2 regions of the Enterococcus sp. ZQ21 genome follow, and region 2 is predicted to be linked to the other one. Evidence: riboswitches for the same ligand, from Rfam matches in the RefSeq annotation. Region 2 holds a riboswitch; the other holds the start of a gene.

Region 1 (4,380 bases), 840 kb from region 2:
CCTGTTAAAGTTTTCAGTAATGTTGACTTACCGGCTCCGCTTGGCGCGACAATCGATGTAAAAGTATCTTTAGGGATAGTGAAATGGATGTCTTCTAATATTTTCAGGTTTTCAATAACTACATTCAAGTGGCTGATTTGGATTGACACATCTATCACTCCTATTTTATAAACTGATTAGTGAATAGTTCTTTCGAAGGTACATCTTGTTTGATCAATCCGTTTTCCTGCATAAAAGCTGTATAATTGCGCCAAACTTTTTCTTCCATCAATCCCCAATTCTCAGGATCATCCGTATAATTTTTTGATAAGAATGCTTGTGATTCTTCTAAAAACGTCCGATCATTTCCTTTTGCATATTTTTGCAACAGTTTAGCACTGTCATTTGGATCCTTAATAGCTTCCTGATAGCCTTTTTTCGTGGCATCCATAAAAGACTGTACCAATCCTGGATCATTTTTGATCAGTTGATCATTCGTAATAATTACCGGAGTATAGTAATCTAACCGTTCATCTAATTCTTTCAATGGGATATAGTTTAGTTCAATACCGGCTTCTTTTGCTTTGATCATATCCCAACCTTCAAAGTACCATTGGATATCTGAGGATTTTCCTAAGCTTTCTGGCCCTTCTCCATTGCTTCCTACCATTGTCAGTTTTGAAAAGTCACCGCCGTCTTTTTCCATCACAGCTTTTAAGACAGCTTCTTCACTTGGACTTTGCCAACCTGCATATGTTTTTCCTTCAAAATCTTTTGGTGAATGGATGTTACTGTCTGATAGGGTGGCGAATCCAGAAGTATTATGTTTGATCACTGTAGCAATTGCTTTGACTGGTATATTCTGTCCATCTGCGTGAGCATAAGTGACATCTTCTTGATAACTTACACCAAATTGTGCTTTGTCCGCACCTACTAGACCAATACTTGTCGAATTATCTCCTGGTTCGATGATTTGGACATCTAAACCAGCCTCTTTATAATAGCCTTTTTCTTTTGCTAGGTAGATGCCAGTATGATTAGTATTCGGTACATAATCCAAAACAAGTGTCACTTTTTTCAAATCCTTCGTTTCTTGTTTGCTACTTGTTTCCTTTGCAGTGCCACAAGCGGATAAAAGCAACAGTAGCGGTAATAAAAGCCATAATTTTTTCATTTGATCCCCTTCTCTTAAAAAATATAAAGCATACGATAATACCCTTTTTTCAATAATGAACAAGCGCCATTCAGCAATAAACTCAATAGAATGACACAAATGATCGCAGCAAAAACTTTATCGATCTGGTAGCTGTTTTTTACGCGTATCATATAATACCCTAAGCCTGCTTGAGCGCTTAGCCATTCTCCAACGACTGCTCCGCTGACACAATAAGTAGCGGCCACTTTTAAACCGGAAAAGAATCCGGCTAAACCCGCTGGTATTTTATATATTCGATAAATCTTCCCTGTATCTGCTCCCATCGTTTTCAAAAAGATGATTTGCTCCTTCGATACTTTCCTCAATGTATCCGAAAAAGAAACTACGATCGGAAAATAGCTTATCAAGACAACAAGGATCACTTTTGGAAGCATACCGAAACCAAACCATAGGGTCAGTAATGGCCCTAACACCATGATTGGCAACATTTGAGAAATCACTAGTAATGGATAAAAAGACATTTCTAAGAACTTCCAATAATCCATTGCCAAAGCAGTAATAAAAGAAAGAACGCTAGCTATTGCCAAACCAATCACTGCTTCATTTAATGTTGTGACAGAATGGGAAAGTAATACGTGTGCATCTGCTGTTAACGCAGAAAATACAGCAGCAGGTCCGGGTAAAATAAAAGCGGGTATTTTCCAAACTAAGACAACGATCTGCCAAATAATTAAAATGAATGCCATACTGACTGCTGGATAAAGATTTTTCTTCATTTTGACGCCTCCTTTCTTCTAATATGGATAACAAAAAACGCTTGAAATGGGCACGACATAGTAACCCGCTTCAAGCGTCTGCTATGTTTCTCCCTTCACCAGTATTAACTGACAGGTTCAATGGGTCTAAGTTCACAACTTACTCTCATGTCGTCTACGACATCCCCAGAAACAGGTATTCATTTTTTAAAGTGTAGCACAAGAAGGAAAAAGCAACAAGCGCTTTAGTTATCATGCTGATTATTTCAATAAATAGGAGAGATCACTTGCCAATGTCGGATACCCCATGATATAGCCATCCAACTCTTTTTTAGTCAATTTTTGATTGATGACTAGTGTCAAATCATCGATCAATTCATCTGCTTGCTCGCTAATCACTGCAGCACCAATCAAATAATTTTGCTGGTCAAAGGTCAATTCAGCCTTAGCAACTGGTTCATTGACGCGATGATAGGTGAACCAACTGGTAAGATCCATCTCCACCACTTGATCTGACGAAGAGGCGTGACTTTTTGTAACTCCTACTTCAGCAAGTTTAGGACTGGCGTAGACGATCGTGGGTATAATCGGATATTTGATAGGTTCGCTTGTTGCATCCGTTATCCGCTTAGCTACATAATTTCCTTCAAAAGTGGCGACTGGTGTCAATTTGGGTGTTTTCCTTGAAACAATATCTCCACACGCAAAAATTTTTGGATTGCTCGTTTGCAGATAATGATTGACCTCAATCCCGTGTTTATCAAAGACGACATTCGCTTGTTCAAGTGCTAAAGATTCTGTATTCGGCTGTCTCCCAGTCGCACAAAAAATCATATCTGCTACTAATTCCGTCTCTTTTCCGACTAAACGATATCGAGTTCCTTCCGAGATGATCTTTTGGGTTTCAACATCAAAAGCAAACTGAATGCCAGATGCTTCCATTTGATGGACGGCTTCCTCTACCAAAGACGCCTCAAATTCTTTTAATGGTCGTTGATTATGATGGACAATGGTTACTTTGCTCCCTGCAGCATTGGCAATCGTAGCCAGTTCAAAAGCAATATATCCGCCGCCGATAAAAATAATTTCTTTAGGCAGTACAGGCAATGATAAAAAATCTGCACTAGTCTTCAAGTATTCCTTTCCTTCCACTGGTAAGATCGTGGGTCTTTGGCCTGTTGCCAGAACAAAGTAATCTCCATGAAAAACTTCTTCATTGACTTCAATAGATGAGTCGTCTAAGAAACGAGCGGTCCCTGAAAGATGATCGATTCCAGCTTCCGCCAATTGTTTTTTCCGATTTTCTGGAACTGGATCTGTGAATGTGCGTTTGAATTTTTGGAGTTCTTCCCAATTAGCGGTTGGGATCTCGTTAAATCCTTTTCCATTCAATTGTTTTATCCGATTACGGGCTTCTACAGCACTTAACAAGACTTTTTTAGGATCACATCCACGGTTAGGACAAGTCCCGCCCCATAGATCTTCTTCGACCACTAGTACTGTTTTACCTGCTTCTTTCAATCCATAAGCAGCACTTAAGCCGCTCACACCTGAACCGATGACGATTGCCTCATATGTTTTCATTTTCTTCCTCCTCTCGACTTAAAAAAGTAAAGACTTCTTTACTTGTCAGTGAACCAATATTTTTTCCTTTTTCTACTATCACAATGTTTGGGTACACTGAAAGAAGTGTATACACTTCTTTCAGAGGCGTATCAAGGCAAACTTGTTGATGACTGTTTTTTGGTACTTCTTTTAAAAAATATCCATTGACGACTAAATCTTCGACTCGCCATTCTTTCGTCTGTTTCGGTTCATCAAAGAAATGCCGTACATATTCATTTTTAGGATTCATCAATAACTGTTCTGGTGTGTCGCATTGGATAATTTCTCCATCTTTCATAAACGCAATACGATCTCCTAGCTTGATTGCTTCTTCCATGTTATGCGTAACGAAAACGATGGTCGTTCCCAGTTCTTCATGTAAAGATAAAACTAATTCTTGTAATGAATTTCTTGAAATAGGATCTAATGCGCTAAATGGCTCGTCCATCAAAATCACATCTGGGCTTGCAGCAATAGCTCGGATGATCCCGATTCGTTGCTGTTCTCCTCCAGACAACTCTCTAGGCATACGATCTCGATAAATATCAGGAGATAAGCCAACTTTTTGAAGAAGTTCATCTACACGGTCTGCTCTTTTCTGCTTTTCCCAACCTAACATTTCAGGGATGACTTCAATGTTTTGCTTGACTGTCATGGTCGGGAACAAAGCGATTTGCTGCAGCACATACCCCATATTCCACCGCATTTTCTGCAGATTATATTCATTTAACGATTTTCCTTTGAAGTAGATGTCTCCTGCTGATGGTTTAGATAATCCATTGATCATTTTCAAAGTAGTTGTTTTTCCACTACCGGAAGGCCCAACCAAAACAAAGATTTCTCCTTCTTTGATTGCAAGAGTTAGGTCATCAATGACATATTTTC
Region 2 (4,380 bases):
ACGTTATGCAATTATTTTGGCGGCAGGGAAAGGTACCCGCATGAAGTCAAAATTATATAAAGTTTTACATCCCGTCTCTGGTAAACCTATGGTAGAACATATCATCAATCGGGTCAGTGAAACGAAACCAGATGAAGTGATTACCATCGTTGGACACGGAGCAGAACAAGTCAAAGCACAACTAGGAGAACGCAGTAAATATGCGTTACAGGCGGAGCAATTGGGAACAGGACATGCTGTTTTGCAAGCCGCTTCTTTCTTGGAAGGAAAAAAAGGAACGACGTTAGTTATCAGTGGCGATACACCATTATTGACTACTGAAACGCTGAACAATCTTTTTGAATATCACCAAGGAAAAAATGCAAGTGCGACGATCTTGACGGCACAAGCAGAAAACCCAACAGGATATGGTCGGATCATTCGTGACCATATTGGGATCGTAGAAAAAATCGTGGAACAAAAAGACGCAACACCAGAAGAAGCACTTGTACAAGAAATCAATACAGGAACATACTGTTTTGACAACGAAGCTTTATTCGATGCGTTAAGCAAAGTCGGAACAAACAATGCTCAAGGTGAATACTATCTGACAGATATCATCGAAATCTTAAAAGAAGAAGGCAATACAGTTGCTGCTTATCAAACAGATGATTTCGAAGAATCAATGGGAGTCAATGATCGGATCGCGTTAGCTAAAGCAAATGAGATCATGAGAAAGCGGATCAACCAGATGCATATGGTCAATGGCGTAAGCTTTGTCGATTCAGCAACGACATACATCGATGCAGGCGTAGAGATTGGTCCAGACACATTGATCGAAGCAGGTGTACAAATCCAAGGCAATACAGTCATCGGTTCTGATTGTGTCATCGGGGCACATTCAAAAATCGTAGACAGTATGATTGAGGATCACGTCGTCATTGAAAACTCAGTCATTGAAAGCAGCCATGTCAAGAAACATGCAGATGTGGGACCTTATGCACATTTACGACCAAAAGCTGAAATTGGCGAAAACGTCCATATCGGAAACTTTGTGGAAGTGAAAAATGCTCAAATCGGCAAAGGAACGAAAGTCGGTCACTTGACTTATGTTGGTGATGCTACGTTGGGAGAAGAGATCAATGTCGGATGTGGTGTTGTCTTCGTCAACTATGATGGAAAGAACAAGCATCATACGACTGTCGGCGACCACAGCTTTATTGGTTCTAGCACGAATATCATCGGACCTGTCGAGGTAGCTAAAAACAGTTCGATTGCTGCCGGGTCAACAATTACAGACAATATTCCAGAATATGCGCTGGCAATTGCGAGAGCAAGACAAGTCAATAAAGAAGGATATGCCAAAAAACTCCCTTATCTAAACTAAGACTTTTGCAAAATCACTTGATTTATTTAAAAAATATGACTACTATTTATTAGGTAGAATTCTAGAGTTGTGAAAAAGAAAGTGGAGGTCCCCATGTCAAAACATTACTTTGACCCAAGATTAAAAATTTTTGCGTTAAATTCCAATCGCCCATTAGCAGAGAAAATTGCAGCAGCAGTCGGTGTCGAGTTAGGAAAATCATCTGTTACTCAATTTAGTGATGGAGAAATTCAAGTAAACATTGAAGAAAGTATTCGTGGATCGCATGTCTATGTGATCCAATCAACGAGCAGCCCAGTCAATGATAACTTGATGGAGTTGCTGATCATGATTGATGCACTGAAACGAGCAAGTGCAAAAACAATCAACGTAGTCATGCCTTATTATGGTTATGCGCGTCAAGATCGTAAAGCACGTGCACGGGAACCAATCACAGCGAAATTAGTAGCAAACATGATTCAAAAAGCCGGTGCAACACGAATGCTGACTTTGGACCTTCATGCAGTCCAAATCCAAGGTTTCTTTGATATTCCCGTCGATCATTTGATGGGTGCGCCACTTATTGCTAATTATTTCTTGGAAAAAGGAATCAAAGGCGACGATGTTGTCGTTGTTTCACCAGACCACGGTGGCGTTACACGAGCACGTAAATTAGCGGAATTCTTGAAATCTCCGATTGCGATCATCGACAAACGCCGTCCAAAAGCAAATGTTGCAGAAGTAATGAACATCATTGGACAAGTCAAAGGCAAAACTTGTGTACTGATCGACGATATGATCGATACAGCAGGTACGATCACATTGGCTGCCAATGCTTTGAAAGAAGCTGGTGCAACAAGTGTGTATGCTTCATGTACCCATCCAGTATTATCTGGTCCTGCTTTACAAAGAATAGAAGATTCAGCTATCGAGCGACTAGTTGTCACAGACTCGATCTATCTTCCAGAAGATCGTAAAATCGATAAAATCGATGAAGTAAGTGTTGGCGGACTAATGGGAGATGCAATCAAACGTATCCATGAAAACAAACCAGTTAGTCCATTATTTGAAACAAAAAATAAATAATAAATAAACTCACAAAGGGGAGTCCAATTGGGCTGAGATTGAATCTATTTCTAAACCCTTCGTACCTGTTTCGGTTATGCGAGCGTAGGAATTGTGAAAAAACAGCTGTTTGAAATTTTTCGAAAGCTGCTCCCTCCTTTGTGACTTTTTTATTCAAAGGAGGAAGTTTTTTTATGGGAAAAAATAGAGTTTGGGTAGAAGGAACGATTGTTGCAGCGTTAGCGATGGTGCTGTCATTGATACCAATCCAGATCGGCAGCAGCTTTTCTATTTCATTAGGGCAGATTCCGTTGACGCTTTTTGCGTTAAGAAGAGGGACAAAGGCAGGGATGCTGGCAGGTTTCATTTGGGGGATCTTACACTTTCCGTTGGGACAAGTTTATTATTTAAGTGTCGTTCAAGTGTTGATTGAGTATCCGATTGCTTATACTTTTGCAGGTGCAGCAGGGCTCATGGCTTCAAATGTCCAAAAAAGCTATGCAGATGGAAATACGAAACAAATCAGAAAAAACATAGTGTTTGGTGCATTGATTGGCGCACTTTCCAGATATTTTTGGCATTTTATTGCGGGAGTTGTTTTCTGGGGAGCCTATGCACTATGGGGGATGAATCCTTGGCTCTTTTCTTTCGTAATGAATGGTGCTAGTGGGTTGAGCACAGCGATTGTGACGATGATCGTTTTATTAGGGATCTAACAAACGATTCCATCGCTTTTTGTGCCAGATAAACGACAGAATCTTTAAATAAAAAAGGAAACAAAAAGCTTGAGACAAAATCATGTCCTAGTTTCTTGTTTCCTTTTTGTTTTTCGGTAAGAAATAGATTCACTTCAATGGCAGATAAGAAAGACCGGCATCTTCTACCAATTGCCAGCGCCGATCGTTGACAGAGTAGATTAAAGTAGCGACGACTTCTTCTTCCCGATACCGAGTACCTTTCAATTTCCAAATATAGTCCTCAATCACATAAATAGGAATACGGTATTCGTCATCGATCAAACCAACTTGATCAAAAGAAAAAATGATCCCTTCCTGCATTAAATTACGCATTTCTTTCAATAATTCCACACTGATTTTTTCAACAGGTGTTTCCTTTTTAAAAAAGGATTTTTTTACATTGATCTTATCTGACAGGATAGAACTTAATTTACTAGCAAAAATCCTGTAAAATTCATCTAAATAGCGATAATAAATTCGGTTCAATTGATCGTTCAGATCGAAGTACACGAAATTATTTTGTAGCTTATAAAAAAATGGTGAGTGGAGGTGTGTTTTCATATGGCCAAAATATAACAATTCTGAAATTTCTAAAGGTGTCAATTCTTTCAGCATCGTTAAATCAGTAAAGTCGATCCACTTCAATTCATCGAATCCACGCCTGTTTCGAGAAGAGGAAAAGAAACGCTGGATATTTTCTGTACCACGGATTACTTTCAGCCCTGTATGAGATTCGTATTCTCCAGCAGAAGCAGATGGATCAAGCAAGAGCAAGTTTTGAGGAAAATGCACGATACTGTTTGCAAAATCAGTAGCAGTCAGTCCTTTTGTTAAAACAGCATTACTTGTGGTATCAATATGTACATAAACTGACTCAGTCATCATGTTCCTCCTCTTATTTCCTCTTAATCTCTTTTATTTTACAACATTTGCATAAAAAAAGCTTGTTTCTTTTATTTTAAAATTCCATTACAAAATCACGTTTTCATTAAAAATACTCTCATTTTCAATTAATTTTTGTATTTTTTATTTAAAGGTGGTTTTATGAATTGTTTTCTTATGGAATATCCAAAGTCGAATACGATACTCATGAACTTTTTTCGACGTACTGGTATACTTGAAGAAAAAGGAGAAAGCGATGGAGATAAAAAAAGTTTACTTTTCACAGAAAATGTCGCTGTATTCGCGTATCAACCAAGCAAAACAACCTCTTCCGTTTTTTCAAAGCCATCA

The links. A riboswitch is a leader RNA that binds a small molecule or an ion and turns the genes downstream of it on or off. The one in region 2 is predicted to bind thiamine pyrophosphate.
Region 1: linked by a shared signal. The riboswitch ahead of QK255_RS07810 (ABC transporter permease) and the one ahead of thiT (energy-coupled thiamine transporter ThiT) in region 2 are both predicted to bind thiamine pyrophosphate.

The regions. Positions count from the first base shown of each region.
Region 1 is NZ_CP125658.1:1,615,552-1,619,931, forward strand. Features, by position in the region: gene QK255_RS07800 (ABC transporter ATP-binding protein) at 1-149, opposite strand, end outside; gene QK255_RS07805 (ABC transporter substrate-binding protein) at 161-1,153, opposite strand; gene QK255_RS07810 (ABC transporter permease) at 1,168-1,911, opposite strand; TPP riboswitch at 1,985-2,089, opposite strand; gene QK255_RS07815 (dihydrolipoyl dehydrogenase family protein) at 2,152-3,474, opposite strand; gene QK255_RS07820 (ABC transporter ATP-binding protein) at 3,461-4,380, opposite strand, start outside.
Region 2 is NZ_CP125658.1:2,451,375-2,455,754, reverse strand. Features, by position in the region: gene glmU (bifunctional UDP-N-acetylglucosamine diphosphorylase/glucosamine-1-phosphate N-acetyltransferase GlmU) at 1-1,366, shown strand, start outside; gene QK255_RS11890 (ribose-phosphate diphosphokinase) at 1,460-2,431, shown strand; TPP riboswitch at 2,437-2,539, shown strand; gene thiT (energy-coupled thiamine transporter ThiT) at 2,605-3,126, shown strand; gene QK255_RS11880 (hypothetical protein) at 3,256-4,029, opposite strand; gene QK255_RS11875 (patatin-like phospholipase family protein) at 4,286-4,380, shown strand, end outside.